4 regions of the Parabacteroides sp. B2-S-102 genome follow, and region 1 is predicted to be linked to each of the others. Evidence: riboswitches for the same ligand, from Rfam matches in the RefSeq annotation. Region 1 holds a riboswitch; each other region holds the start of a gene.
The links. A riboswitch is a leader RNA that binds a small molecule or an ion and turns the genes downstream of it on or off. The one in region 1 is predicted to bind cobalamin.
Positions count from the first base shown of each region.

Region 2: linked by a shared signal. The riboswitch ahead of NBH07_RS18550 (ABC transporter substrate-binding protein) and the one ahead of accC (acetyl-CoA carboxylase biotin carboxylase subunit) in region 1 are both predicted to bind cobalamin.
Region 3: linked by a shared signal. The riboswitch ahead of NBH07_RS02680 (sirohydrochlorin cobaltochelatase) and the one ahead of accC (acetyl-CoA carboxylase biotin carboxylase subunit) in region 1 are both predicted to bind cobalamin.
Region 4: linked by a shared signal. The riboswitch ahead of NBH07_RS20930 (Ig-like domain-containing protein) and the one ahead of accC (acetyl-CoA carboxylase biotin carboxylase subunit) in region 1 are both predicted to bind cobalamin.

Region 1 is NZ_JAMOKM010000013.1:33,191-36,741, forward strand. Features, by position in the region: gene NBH07_RS15560 (sugar O-acetyltransferase) at 1-410, opposite strand, end outside; cobalamin riboswitch at 900-1,100, shown strand; gene accC (acetyl-CoA carboxylase biotin carboxylase subunit) at 1,187-2,698, shown strand; gene NBH07_RS15570 (acyl-CoA carboxylase biotin carboxyl carrier protein subunit) at 2,711-3,235, shown strand; gene NBH07_RS15575 (acyl-CoA carboxylase subunit beta) at 3,228-3,551, shown strand, end outside.
Region 2 is NZ_JAMOKM010000019.1:62,304-65,854, forward strand. Features, by position in the region: gene NBH07_RS18540 (ABC transporter ATP-binding protein) at 1-74, opposite strand, end outside; gene NBH07_RS18545 (iron chelate uptake ABC transporter family permease subunit) at 76-1,113, opposite strand; gene NBH07_RS18550 (ABC transporter substrate-binding protein) at 1,123-2,286, opposite strand; cobalamin riboswitch at 2,350-2,548, opposite strand; gene NBH07_RS18555 (precorrin-2 C(20)-methyltransferase) at 2,615-3,319, shown strand; gene NBH07_RS18560 (hypothetical protein) at 3,368-3,551, opposite strand, start outside.
Region 3 is NZ_JAMOKM010000001.1:624,249-627,799, reverse strand. Features, by position in the region: gene NBH07_RS02680 (sirohydrochlorin cobaltochelatase) at 1-913, opposite strand, end outside; cobalamin riboswitch at 1,042-1,239, opposite strand; gene aspT (aspartate-alanine antiporter) at 1,325-3,022, shown strand; gene NBH07_RS02670 (bifunctional aspartate transaminase/aspartate 4-decarboxylase) at 3,035-3,551, shown strand, end outside.
Region 4 is NZ_JAMOKM010000027.1:52,242-55,792, reverse strand. Features, by position in the region: gene NBH07_RS20930 (Ig-like domain-containing protein) at 1-1,529, opposite strand, end outside; cobalamin riboswitch at 1,730-1,933, opposite strand; gene NBH07_RS20925 (PHP domain-containing protein) at 2,272-3,315, opposite strand; gene NBH07_RS20920 (DUF5074 domain-containing protein) at 3,464-3,551, opposite strand, start outside.

The DNA.
Region 1 (3,551 bases):
GCAATTGTGTCGCAGATGGACGCTCCGGGACATGTCCTTTCCGGCATCCTTTCCGCAAGGTGAACGGAATGAGTAGCGGTATATATTTTTACATCGGGGGCTATCATCACGTTGTTACCGATAATGATATTGTTATTATCGAGGAACGTGCAGTTCATGTTCACGATCACCTTGTTCCCGAAATAGATGTTTTTCCCATACTCGCATCGGAAGTCTATGTCGATGTAAACATCCTTGCCGATACTTCCGAACATCTGCCGATAGATGCGCTGCTTTGCCTCATTGTCGGCATAATCCGTTTCTCTGAGTTGGTGTAGTAGCCTTTTGTTACGGACAGTCATTTCCGTTATTTCGGGCGATGAGCCGTCGAAAGGCTCCTCATCCATACATTTTTGATATTCAGTTTTCATGTGTTCAATTCATCTCATTGTAGAGTCTTATTCTTTATTTGAGCCAATTATTACGACAAGGTAACGCAAGCAAGAATAGGCAGCTTCAAATTGATATGCCTTCAAGCATACGCAAAGTTACACAAAATAGCTGAGAACACGAACAAACGAAATGTATAAAAACTGTACTTGCCTGTTGACTCTACAAAAAGTAAGGCTTTTTCATTTAACATCTCATTTAAGTGGAGCTTCTTGTAAATTTTAGCATGCGCTATTGTTTTCGGTGGAAGGATTCAGGAAAACACGTACGACCTTTCCAGAAAACACGTACGACTTTTTTCAAAAACATGTATGTGTTTTCGCAGAAAGATTATCCTGTTTTTTTAATGTTGATTTTTAATGCTTTATGCATAAGCTTCTCTTGTGAGCTTATTGTACGGAATTTTACTTGGGATCCGTGTATTCCGTATATTCCGGCCTGGCTGAAGTGGATAGTTAAATAAAAAATACTATCTTTGCCCCCGAATCGGTTCCGCATATACCATTCGGGTATGTGGATTAAAAGGGAATCGGGTGTGAATCCCGGACAGTCCCGCTGCTGTGAAGCTCCGAAGAACATCTTGAAACAACACTATCGCCACTGGTTCTAGCGACCGGGAAGGCCTCAAGATGGGAGTCAGTCAGAAGACCTGCCATTCATTAAAGGCTGTTTTTGCTCGAGGGATTAGGAAAGCAGTACGAAAAGAATAAGAATCAATAGTTAATGATTTATGGAGAATTTATGTCCTCGTGGCGACATGATCCGTAAAGTGCTTGTTGCGAATCGAGGTGAGATCGCTATCCGTGTGATGCGCTCATGTAAGGAGATGGGGATTCGCACTGTTGCCGTATATTCGGAGACCGATCGTACCGCTCGGCATGTAATGTATGCGGATGAGGCAGCCTTGATAGGCCCGGCGGCTTCCAAGGAAAGTTATTTGAATATAGACAATCTGATCGCTGCGGCGAAACGGCACCATGCCGATGCGATACATCCCGGTTATGGTTTCTTGTCGGAGAACGCGGACTTCGCACGCCGTTGTAAGCAAGAAGGATTGATATTTATCGGTCCGTCAGCGGAGACGATGGAAGCGATGGGAGATAAGATCGCCGCACGCAAACGCATGATCGCCGCAGAGGTTCCTGTGGTTCCTGGTACGGAGCAACCGTTGCAAAGTGCGGAAGAAGCGCTTCGGGTTTGCGAAGAAATTGGTTTCCCTGTTATGCTGAAAGCTTCTATGGGAGGTGGAGGAAAAGGGATGCGCCTGATACATGAGAAGGGCGAGGTTGTCGAGGCTTATCATACGGCTCGTTCAGAATCGTTGTCCTCATTTGGTGATGATACGGTATATATAGAGAAATTCGTAGAGGAGCCGCATCATATAGAATTCCAGATATTGGGAGATAACCATGGTAATGTCATTCATCTATTTGACCGGGAATGTTCGGTTCAACGTCGTAACCAGAAAATAGTAGAGGAAAGCCCGTCTCCATTCCTAACAGCGGACTTACGTAAAGAAATGGGGGAAAAGGCTGTGGCTGCGGCTAAAGCGGTTCATTATTCCGGAGCGGGAACGATAGAGTTCCTTGTAGATAAGGACCGCCATTTTTATTTTTTGGAAATGAATACCCGGCTACAAGTAGAGCATCCTATCACGGAAGAAGTGGTAGGGGTGGATTTGGTAAAGGAACAAATCCGTATCGCCAATAATGAGGTTTTGCATCTTCGTCAAGAAGATCTTTTCCAACGAGGACATGCCATCGAGTGCCGGATCTGTGCGGAGGATACGGAAAATAATTTCATGCCTTCCCCGGGTATTATCCGGCAATTAACGGAACCGAATGGTATCGGGGTACGTATCGATAGCTATGTATATGAAGGGTATGAGATTCCGGTCTATTATGACCCTATGATCGGTAAATTAATCGTATGGGCAACGACACGTGCGTATGCGATCGAGCGTATGCGCCGGGTTCTATATGAATATAAAATCACGGGCTTAAAGACGAACCTCAGTTATTTGAAACGTATCATGCATAATCCTGATTTCGTGAAAGGGGAATATAATACATTATTTATCGCTAAGAATGCCCGGATGCTACAACGGTCTAACGGTAATAACGAGGAAATCGAGAATATCGCCATGATCGCCGCTTATATGGATTATTTGATGAATTTAGAGGAAAATACTTCTACCCAATTGGTGGATACACGTCCTATCAGCCGTTGGCGGGAGTTTGGTTTACAAAAAGGTGTCTTACGGATTTAACGGGTATTGGTTATGGAAATACATATCGGAAATCGTGTGGCCGATGTGACATTGGTCAGTAAAGAAGGGAATAAAGTCCGGCTTTCTATCGACGGGAAGCCGTATGATGTGGATATCGTGATGACGGAGAACGGCAGTTGTTCTGTCTTGCACGATGGGAACTCATTTAACGCGGAGATCATCTCCGGAGAAGATCATCGGAGTTATGACGTGAATATGTTCTACCGTTCCTATCATGTGGATATCGTAGATACCCAAAAGAAATATTTGCGTATGCGTAAAAGTGCGGAAGAGAAGCAAGATGACAAGATTGTCGCCCCGATGCCGGGTAAAGTCGTGAAAATACCTGTGCGGAAAGGAGATCGCTTGGAAACGGGGGATACCGTGGTCGTACTTGAGGCGATGAAGATGCAGAGTAACTATAAGGTAAGCTCAGCATGCGTGGTAAAAGATATATTGGTATCCGAGGGAGATTCCGTTGATAACAATCAAGTGCTTATGACTTTAGACCTATTAAAAGATGATTCATATGAATAACGAGCAATTATATAAAGATTTTGAGGCTTTGAATAAAGAGGCCTCGTTGGGAGGAGGATTGAATCGCATTGAGAAACAACATGCTTGCGGGCGTATGACCGCCCGTGAACGAATCGAGATGCTGTTGGATAAAGGGACTTTCAATGAGCTGGATAAATTCGTGGTGCATCGGTGTACAAACTTCGGGATGGATAAGAATAAGATTCCCGGTGATGGAATGGTAAGTGGTTATGGAAAGATCGATGGTCGTTTGGTATTTGTTTACGCTTATGATTTTACCGCATACGGTGGGACCTTGAGTGCCACGAATGCCGCT
Region 2 (3,551 bases), on a different contig from region 1:
GCTACCAGCTTTGTACTACTCTTAGAATGGTAACCGATCGAAAGTCCGTTAATATGAATCGTATCTTGTTTCATCTTACTCGTTCAATTCATTCTTACGTTTTCTAAATAATACTGAGGCCACTACTGGAGCACCTACTAAAGCGGTTACCGAGTTGACAGGTAACGCTCCCTCGAACCCCGGCATACGGGCGATCAAATTACAGATCAACGCCAACGCCGCACCGGCGAATAAGACCGCAGGCATTAAAATCCGATGGTCGGAAGTTTGAAATATGGCCCGGCATAAATGCGGAACGGCTAGCCCCAAGAAGATAATAGGTCCGCAATAAGCAGTGACAATCGCCGTAAGGACCCCAGCCGAGGTGATAACCAACAAACGGGCCCGCTTGATATTAAGTCCCAAATTGCGTGCGTAGCTATCCCCAAGAAGCATCAAGTTCATGGTCTTGATAAGCAGGAACGAGAGAGGGATCAAGATTGTCATAAGAATCACGAACAACGTCATCTGATTACCGGAAACACGGGCGAAACTACCCAATCCCCAAATCACGTATGCACGGATATCCTCCTCGACGCTAAAGAATTTAAGTACACCGATCACGGCGTTTGCCACGTAACCGATCATCACACCGATAATCAACAACGTGACATTTCCTTTTACCTTTTGGGAAACATACACGATCAGCGCCATCACGGATAAGGAACCGATCACGGCCGCTATCGATAAGGCGATCTCCCCCATAAAACCAAGTTTACTCAAGGCAACGCCCCCTAAACTACCGCTTAACAACACCACGAAAGCGACACCCATGCTCGCTCCCGAACTGATACCTAAGACCGAAGGTCCGGCCAATGGATTACGGAAAACGGTTTGCATCTGTAAGCCGCTGATGGATAAGCCAGCTCCCGCTACCAACGCTGTCAATGCCTGTGGTAGTCGGGATTTCCAGATAATATTCTGCCATGTAATAGGCTCATTTCCTAAATTCCAGATAATATGCCAAACCGATTGAAGAGGAATAGAGACTGACCCCAACACCAAATTCAAAAAGATTAGAACAAAAATAGCCGTGACAATCGCCAGCATCCATAGGGTATTTGAATGTCTCATCAGTGTTCCTTATTTAAGTCGAGAATAATAGACCGACTCATGATCCGGTAATAAATCCGGATGAAAGATATGAAGCAAATCCGCTAGGACGATCTCCGGTTCTGTCGGCATACTCTCATAAAACGGCGTGTTCTTCATATTACAATAGATAATTCCTTTCTCCCGGAACGCACGGAAATCCTCATAACGAGGATCTTGCTCTTTCAATGCCTCATAGCTGAACGTTCCCGGGAAACTATTCACGATACGCCAATAATCAGCGTCGTCCGCTTGGTTATAGACCGTCTCGAAGTCTAATGTAACACCACCGGATCGCTCATCATCTTTCAAGAAATAATCAGCGCCGGCATCCTTGAAAAGTTGCGCTAAGAAGCTCTTTCCTCCTACGGCATACCAGTTTCCACCCCGTAACTCGCCACTAAAAACGATCGGACGTTTTTTAACCTTACCATCCGCCGTAAGTTCCTTTAATTCATTATACCTCTTCTCGATGGTGGCGAAACGCTCATTGCCATCTTTCTCTATCCCCAACAGCAAGCCTACGAACTTGATCCACTCGGCCTGTCCCAATGGCGTAGTCTCCTTATAACCCAAATGGGGAATCAAGGGAATACCCACGTCTTTCAGCGTCTCATAGCCTCCCCGCTTGAATGGCGATACAAGGATCAAATCAGGATTCATGCTCATGATAACCTCGTTATCGAAATTCCCCTCGATACCGATCTTAGCGGTTTTACCTTCTTTCAGGCGTTCGTTCATCTCTTTATTGAACAAATGCCGTGTACTGGTAATCCCAACGACCCTATCCAAGGCACCCAATTTAATAAAGTTCGATAATTGCAGGGAAGTCATACAGATAACGCTTCGGATAGGAAGCTCTATCACCGTATAATCAGCGGGAATCCCCGTGGGTTTCGCACCTCTTTTCACGAACGCATAATGAAACGTGGTGCTTTCCTCATTTTGAGGATCTTGGATATCAGCCAAGAGATATTGATCCGCATAGGTAAGCTTGAATCCTTGGGCGTATAAAGGCTTAACCTGCTCTTGCGAGAACGCAGATTGCTCTACGGAAGCCGTCTTCCCTATTTCTCCTTTTTCACGGATACCTGAAGTACATGATAAAGTCAATACCGATAAAAGCAAGCATCCACCCGCTATAAACTTATTCATAATCCTTGTTTAATTGACAGTTGATCATTGACAGTTACTCTCGTCCTGCTCCACGGGACAGCAACATTTATTTATGAACCGGCAGGTCTTCTGACTTACTTCCATTCAGGACGCCTTCCCGATTACAAAACCAGTGGCCAAGGTATTGTCCGAATGTTTAAAAGTTCACAGCAGCGTGGTCTGTCCGGGATTCTCACCCGGTTCCCTTTTAATCCGCCTCCCGGAAAAAGAGATAAGCGGAGCCTGTTACAGTGACAAAAGTAGTAAGAATATTTGTATACATCCACAATTTTAAGGACTTTTGCGTTTCAAATAAAAACAGATACACATGAATCATCCTATTCACTTCGTCTCATTAGGTCCCGGTGATCCGGAATTAATTACGCTGAAAGGGCTTAAAACATTACAAAAGGCTGATATTATCTATTGTCCTGCTACACAAGGCAAGCATGGAATCATATCTCGGGCGACGGATATATTGAAAGCTATTGAGGTAGACGAATCCTTGATCCATCCGTTTATTTTGCCAATGAGTAAGGAACGGACAGATGCGTTAAACGCTTATAACAAATTGTTTCTGGATGCCCAAGCTGAATATTTGAAAGGGAAACAAATCGTGATCGTCGCCGAGGGAGACGCTGGTTTTTATTCATCTATACAATATGTATACGATAAATTCGAGGAAACAGGAATCCCGGTAGATCGAATCGCAGGAATTCCGGCATTTATAGCGGCAGGTGCCTTGGCCGGGATACATATCGTAAAACAAGAGGAGCAAATTAACGTAATCCCCGGGACTGCGTCGTTCGATGAACTTTCGGCAAAAATAGAAAATGGAATGATCATCGTCATCATGAAATTACCGGGTTGCCAAGAGGCTATTCATACTTGTATCCGGCAGTATGCGGATAAGGCGGTTTTTCATTATTTCGAGAATGTAGGAACAAGAAAAGAATATTATACTACTGATATCGCCACTATACATTCCAAGGATTTCCCCTATTTCTCCCTACTGATTATCCAACCTCGCTAAAAGAAGAAGGCTGCCCGGAGAGTAACCAAACCCGGACAGCCCATCTTATTACGCTACATGCAATATATGCTTAAGCTGATCGATATGGAAACGAAGTGTATCCATATAAGGTTTCACTGAATTATGGTACATGACCGCTTTTGCGTGCATATCTTCCAACTCGCTTACTTTACGGTTCGCCTCACGCATTTTACAAGCGTTGTAGCGAATACCCGATACATGTCCTTTGATA
Region 3 (3,551 bases), on a different contig from region 1:
CCTTCTCTACCGCATAAGCTTTCTTCTTATCAACGATATCGATCATCTTATGTTTAGCCATGAAACGGGCATGTTCGATGAAGATCTTCTGGATATCCGGATTCTGTCCCAGACCTTCCATAAATACGCTTACCTCGTAGCCTTTCTTTTCCAATTCCTCTTTCCAATCACCGGCGATATCGTTTTTCGCATGGTCTCCGGCAACAAACATAAATGGTATCAACAAGACTTTCTTCGTTCCATTGGCCTTTACTTGGGCTACCATCGTATCAAAAGTAGGATAGCCCTCGATGGTTCCTACGGAATAATCCTTGAATCCCTTCTCCTTCAACATATAATCCAACATAGCATATTGGGCCGTCGCCGGTGTATAAGTGCCATGGCCTACCAATAAAGTAGCGCCTTCTTTCGCCCCATTTTTTATGATAGCGGCGATTACCGCCTCATAATCCTCCGGTGTATACAATAAAGGATTACCGATACGAATCTCCTTGAAAGAAGATTTCATGGTGGCAACATCCTTACGTAAGGATTCCATCTCGATACCTTCGATTATATTCGTGGATTGGATTAAGACATGTGTATAACCATCAGTCTTTAATTTTTCCAAGGCCTCGATCGGGTTCAGTTTCTCTACGCCACGAGCTTTTAAGCGGCGCATTACAATGCGAGAAGTCCATGCCTCACGCAACTCAACATCTTTGAAAGCTTCTTTCGCTTTTTGATTGATCGCGTCGATTGTCAAGGCACGGGTATCATCATGGGTTGTTCCAAAATGTACCATCAATAAAGCGGCCTTATCGCCCGGTTGTAAAGAGGCGAATAAATCGGATGCTACAAAATTCTCGCCATCGTGCGCACGACAAACTAGGCTGATGACCAGCAGGAAGAAAGATAGTAAGTGTTTCCTCATCATATGAATATATTAATAATTAGATTACATATCAATCCCACGGAGACAACGTATTATTCCGTCTCCAACATCTTTTAGATATAGGTGATATTTCTATCCTCTTAATTACTCCTAACCCCGGGAGGAATTAATCATTACTTCGCTTGGCAGGTTTCCTGACTGGCTCGGAAAGCAACCTTCCCATCTTTCTTAAGACAGTGGCATAGCAGAACGCTTTCCTTTTCAAGAGCTTCACAGTAGCGGGCACTGTTCCGGATTCTAACCGGATTCCCTTTTATAGAATTGTCGGTAGACAAACTCTATCACCTAAGCGGTCGCAAATTTATATAAATAATCCCGAAAAGTAACAACATCTTTCAAAGAATCCCTGTTTCAATAGCATCTTTTTTGTTTAACATCAAATAAATAGATATGGAATGGATAACTAATTTACTTCAACATTATCCGGAGCTAGCTATTTTCATAACCTTAGCTCTCGGTTTCTGGATTGGCAAGTTTAAGATAAAGAAGTTCACGCTGGGAACGGTTACCAGCGTATTATTGGTCGGTGTATTGATCGGGCAATTAAAAATCGATATAAGCGGACCGTTAAAGTCCGTCTTTTTCTTGATGTTCCTCTTCGCTGTAGGATATAGTGTTGGGCCACAGTTCTTCCGGGGATTGAAAAAGGAAGGTCTTCCTCAAATGCTTTTCGCCGCCGTCATGTGTATATTTTGTTTGATCGCTCCTTTTTTGTTAGCGAAACTTATGGGATATAACGCAGGCGAGGCCGCAGGATTATTGGCGGGCTCCCAGACGATGTCGGCAGTATTAGGAGTTGCCGAAGATACGATCGGACAGATGAATATTAGCGATACGGATAAAAGCGCTATGGTAAATGTAATGCCCGTGGCCTATGCGGTAACTTATATTTTCGGTACGGCAGGATCCGCATGGTTGGTGAGTGATATCGGGCCACGTCTTTTAGGAGGACTCGACTACGTGAAAAAAGCCTGTAAAGAGCTAGAGGCTAAAATGGGAAATAACGACGAGAGCGAGCAACCGGGCTTTATGCCTGCCGCCCGTCCGGTAACTTTCCGGGCCTATAAGATTAGTAATGAATGGTTCAAGGAGGGTAAAAGCGTAAAGCAGTTGGAGGAATATCTGGACCAATTAGGACGGCATTTGTTCGTGGAGCGTGTCCGTATTAATAATGTACTAACCGATGTTAAACCGGATTTGGTTTTACATACCGGAAATGAGGTTGTCCTAAGCGGTCGCCGGGAATTCGTGATCGGAGAGGAGAACTGGATTGGCGATGAGGTCAATGACATTGAATTGCTCGATTTTCCGGCAGAGACGTTACCCGTACTAGTGATCCATAAGGAATACGTGGGGAAAAAGATCTGCTATTTACGCAATCAATCGTTCATGCACGGTGTTAGCGTCAAGTCCATAAGGCGTGCGGGTATCAATATCCCGGTCTTGGCCGCTACGGTGATAGATTCCGGTGATATGTTGGAATTGGTGGGTATGAAATCAGAGGTAAATAAAGCGGCTACGACTTTAGGATATCCCGATCGCCCAACCAATCAGACCGATTTGATTTTCGTGGGTATCGGTATTTTCTTAGGGGGAATTTTAGGTTCGCTCGCGATTCATTTCGGAGGTGTCCCGATCAGCCTGAGTACGAGTGGCGGCGCTTTGATAGCCGGACTCGTCTTTGGATGGCTTCGTTCCAAGCATCCGACCTTCGGGCGTATTCCAGAGCCTTCCGTCTGGATATTAAATAATTTGGGACTGAATATGTTTATCGCCGTAGTCGGTATCACGGCGGGTCCCAGTTTCGTGACCGGATTGAAGGAAGTCGGTATAAGTTTATTTATTATCGGTGCTTTAGCGACATCTATCCCGCTTATCATCGGTATTCTGATGGGACGTTACGTTTTTAAGTTCCACCCGGCTATCACTTTAGGTTGCACGGCAGGTTCACGTACGACAACCGCCGCATTAGGAGCGGTGGAAGATGCCGTAGGAAGTGAGACTCCAGCCTTAGGCTATACCGTTACCTATGCGGTGGGTAATACTTTATTAATCATCTGGGGTGTCGTTATTGTGCTAATCATGTAATATATATAATGTATGGACAAGAAGAAAATACATGTCACGAGAGAATATGAGAAAAAGATGTCGGAGATTAGCCCTTTCGAGCTAAAGAACATCTTGATAGAGTTAGCGGATGAGAGCGCTCGTAAAAGTACGCACATCATGCTGAACGCAGGAAGGGGAAATCCAAACTGGATCAGTACGGTTCCACGGGAGGCATTCTTCCTATTAGGGCAGTTCGCCTTGGAGGAATGCCAGCGGGAAACCGAATTGGCAGATGAGATGGCCGGAGCCGCAGGGGTTCCCAACCGCAAAAGGATCGCGTCTCGCTTCGTACAGTTTCTAAAGAAACATGCGCAATCTCCCGGCGCTACTTTATTGAAGGGTACCTATGAATATCTGGTCACGGAAAAAGGTGTAGATGAGAATGAGCTTGTATATGAATGGGCGGAAGGTGTCATTGGTGATCAATATCCGGTTCCCGATCGTATCTTGAAATATACGGAAATGCTCGTGCGGGATTATTTAGACCAAGAATTATGTGACAACCGGC
Region 4 (3,551 bases), on a different contig from region 1:
ATCTGCATTAAATAGATTTGATATCCGGCTAAATGCTCAAAGCGCAACGCTCCATTCTGATAGGAAACCTTTGGGATAACGGGAGCCATAGTCTCATTGCTCACCGGATCAGAAGATTTTTCTACCATATAGGTATCGATCACGTCCAAGCCATTCATGACTTGGATCTCTATCCGATAAGCGTCATCCCTCCCTAGGTTCTTCAGTGGGACGGATATAGTGCCGGAAGTAGCCCGTAAGCCTTTCGTCAGTAGTTCAGTAATGATATTGCCTTCCGCATCCGCTACGTAAGTGCCTATCTTTTTATAACTTCCATTCTCATATCTGTAGACACGAACCTCATAGGAGGTGGCTTCCTCCACTTTAGGGAATGAGATAACCGCCCCGGTCCCTTCAAAATCGATCTCAGGAGTAACCGTCTCCGTTACCGTCACCTCGCAAACAGCGGTATATCCGCCATCTACCGATCGGGCTGTTATTTTCACCACACCGGGCTTGGCACCTGTTACGACCCCATCTTCTACCGTTGCTATACCTGTATCGGAACTACTCCAAGTAACCTGCTTATTATCAGCGTTTACAGGAGAGATACTAGCTGCAAGGATTGCATTTGCTCCTGCTTGTAAACGCAAAGAAGACTTATTGAGAGAAATGGATGTTACGTGTATCACCGGGATCTCGGGTTCATCCCCTCCACCTCCAGAGGGTATTGTCGCTGCGACAAAGACATCTCCGGGCTGAGTTCCTTCTGATGTATTCATATTTCCATTCCAACTCCACGCATCCCAACAACCATCCGTCAATACACGGCTTGTAGCACCTAAACCTGAATAACTAAAATTCGAGGTTTGACTACTTCTCACAAAATAACTCCAATAACCATAATACCAACCGGCTTGCCAATGAATGCCATTGCTACAACTCCAATGGTCATAGTCATAAGATGGATATCCATATCTTTCCGCATTTATCGGGTGATAGATAACCCCGGTTTGTACGCCTTGTCGAATAGCCGCCGCTACGTCCCCCGCCGGATTTTCAGGAAAACCAGTCTGCCCCAACAAAGGATTCGTAATGGGAGGTTCAAATTTGAAAGCATTATTCGGTTCATTCTTGGCCACATCCAAATCATATCGGACGTCCAGATTATCCCCATATCCAATACCATCGATCGTATAACCCATCCAACCCGTATATTGGGTTAATAAAAGAAGTTTCTGATCGGCCTTCGCTATCGCCACGATCATATCGTGTCCGGTAGCCTCGCCATCCCAGCGATATCCCCAAACCATAGCATCCGGTCGATTCCCATCATGCCATTCGATCACTAAAGCGGCTCTCTTGCTGCCGCTTCCTACCCAAAACTGGATGTCGTCAAAAGAAAAGCTGGCGTCAGCCCTTAACTGGGACTTTGTTTTCGCCAGCACATTCGGAGCCGAGGGATGTGGTTGCCCTTGAACCAATCCTTGCGCCGAAAGACCTACTACACACAAAGCCATTACAAAGAAAAGAGATAGAATTTTTCTCATAAGCTTTTATATTAAATGTAAAACTCCAAAAAACGATCAAGAGGGAATATAAAAGAAAGATCAAATAATCATGAATATTTCCATAGTCCGGGAGGTACTAAGTCACGATTCACCCGATCAATCCTTCATGTAAAGCAATATTCACTTCGTATATTTCCCCTTTTTGAATCCTACGCTAAACCCCGGTAGCGTAAAATCGCGGCGGTTATCCGGCATTGGCAGGTCTTCTGACTTACTCCACTTTAGAACTTCCTTCCCGTTCCTTCCGGAAACAGTGGCAATGAGTTGATGTCTAAAGCTTTTTTGGAGCTTACAGCAGCGGGACTGTCCAGGTTTCTCACCTGATTCCCTTTTAATCGCCGTACCCTGAATAAAGTAGGCGAACCAATACGGCAGCAAATTTATAAAAAACAATTCAAAATATACACAATATTATTAAATGCTTTTTTTTGACTATACTGCATATTGTATAAATTAAAAAATAAGGACGAGGGAAATACCGACTACTATCCATAAAAAATGCGGTTACTATCAATAGTAATCCGATTTAATATAGATACCCACATGATCAGTTCGGATGAAAACAGGGGAGATCGATGAGCGTGCTACCGCCAGAGGATTGTCGGAAGCACTAGAGAAATTACGGATCGAAAAGTTTAGCCCTTCCGAGAAATTTATATCTAGTTGTAGAGACGTAATATGCCGCATTAGGGCCCGGTCTCTGAGCTGGATGAAAATTGACTCATACCGAAAAATCATCGAAATAAATCGATAGGTTCTTATTCCTGCCGATAAAACAGTTTTTCATTATCCAACTATTTTCCTTAGGATTCATCATTATAATCGTTTTTCTTTCCGGGAGCAGGTATAAATTGTTTTCGCAATATATAATGAAAGGAATATCAGATATATTGGTTACCTCCAAACACGTATTCCTCATTCGCTTAACCCGGATACAGGCCTTGACCAATGGGGCCAAGTATTTTTCTTCTCCCGCGATTTTCCCATCGAATAACGCGGCCGTACGACCGGCGAACAATGCCTCCCGTATCCTTTTCTCACTTCTTTCTTCCGAGAATACCAGCGTCAGGGGACGTAGTCCTTTCCTGTATATCCCGGAAAGAACACAATGAGCGTCGCTACTTGCCATAAACGCTTTCTTAAAACCGGAACACCATTCTAATGCAATCGGGTAAAAGTCCTTGTAAGACATGACTTCTATACCATCGATCATGTTCTCTTGAATCAGTTTTTCATGTATGGGATATAAAGTGGCCTTATGATTCGGCCAGCCGGGATGATTCCACACAATAAATGCCCCTTGCCTTTTTGCCTCGGCAATAGATTCCACAGGATTTTCTTTCTCCATAAGATTGACATCTTGTACAAACAAGGCGTTTAGGTGTCCCAAGGGCTTGGAACGTGTTATTTCCGCTCCGGGAATCACGATAAAGTCCATGTCGTCAGCGGCTTTTTTAGCGATTTTGTAAGATTCGTTTAAATCTCCTTTCAAAATAACCTTGTTGATCCGGTGCTCGATATGGTCAGTAATCGCTATCGCATCCAATCCCTCCTGCCAAGCCTCATATATCCGGGCATCGGGCCATACCAAGCCGTCGGAGAATACCGTATGGGTATGAAAGTCACATTTTAACGTCTCGTAATTACTGAATCCCGGAATCTCGATCCGGTCTCTTATAAACAAGTGATCGATATGCGTTAGCTCGTAAACATCCTCTTCCTCAGAGGTTTCGTCCGGCAATGCGGGAACTATGAATCTTTTCATGCTTAAAATTGCTCAATAACGGGGTACTAAGATAGAAATAAACAACAAAATTTTCTCATAAGCTAATTAATTTAAAATGTCATTCATATCACATTGTTATAACGATAGGAAGGAGAGCCTTTTGACTCTCCTTCACCTTGTTTCGATATTACTTGATTACGAACTTCCTCGTTATCCGATCATTGCCATTGATGGCAGTGATGATATAAGATCCTTTGGAAAAACTCATCAAACGG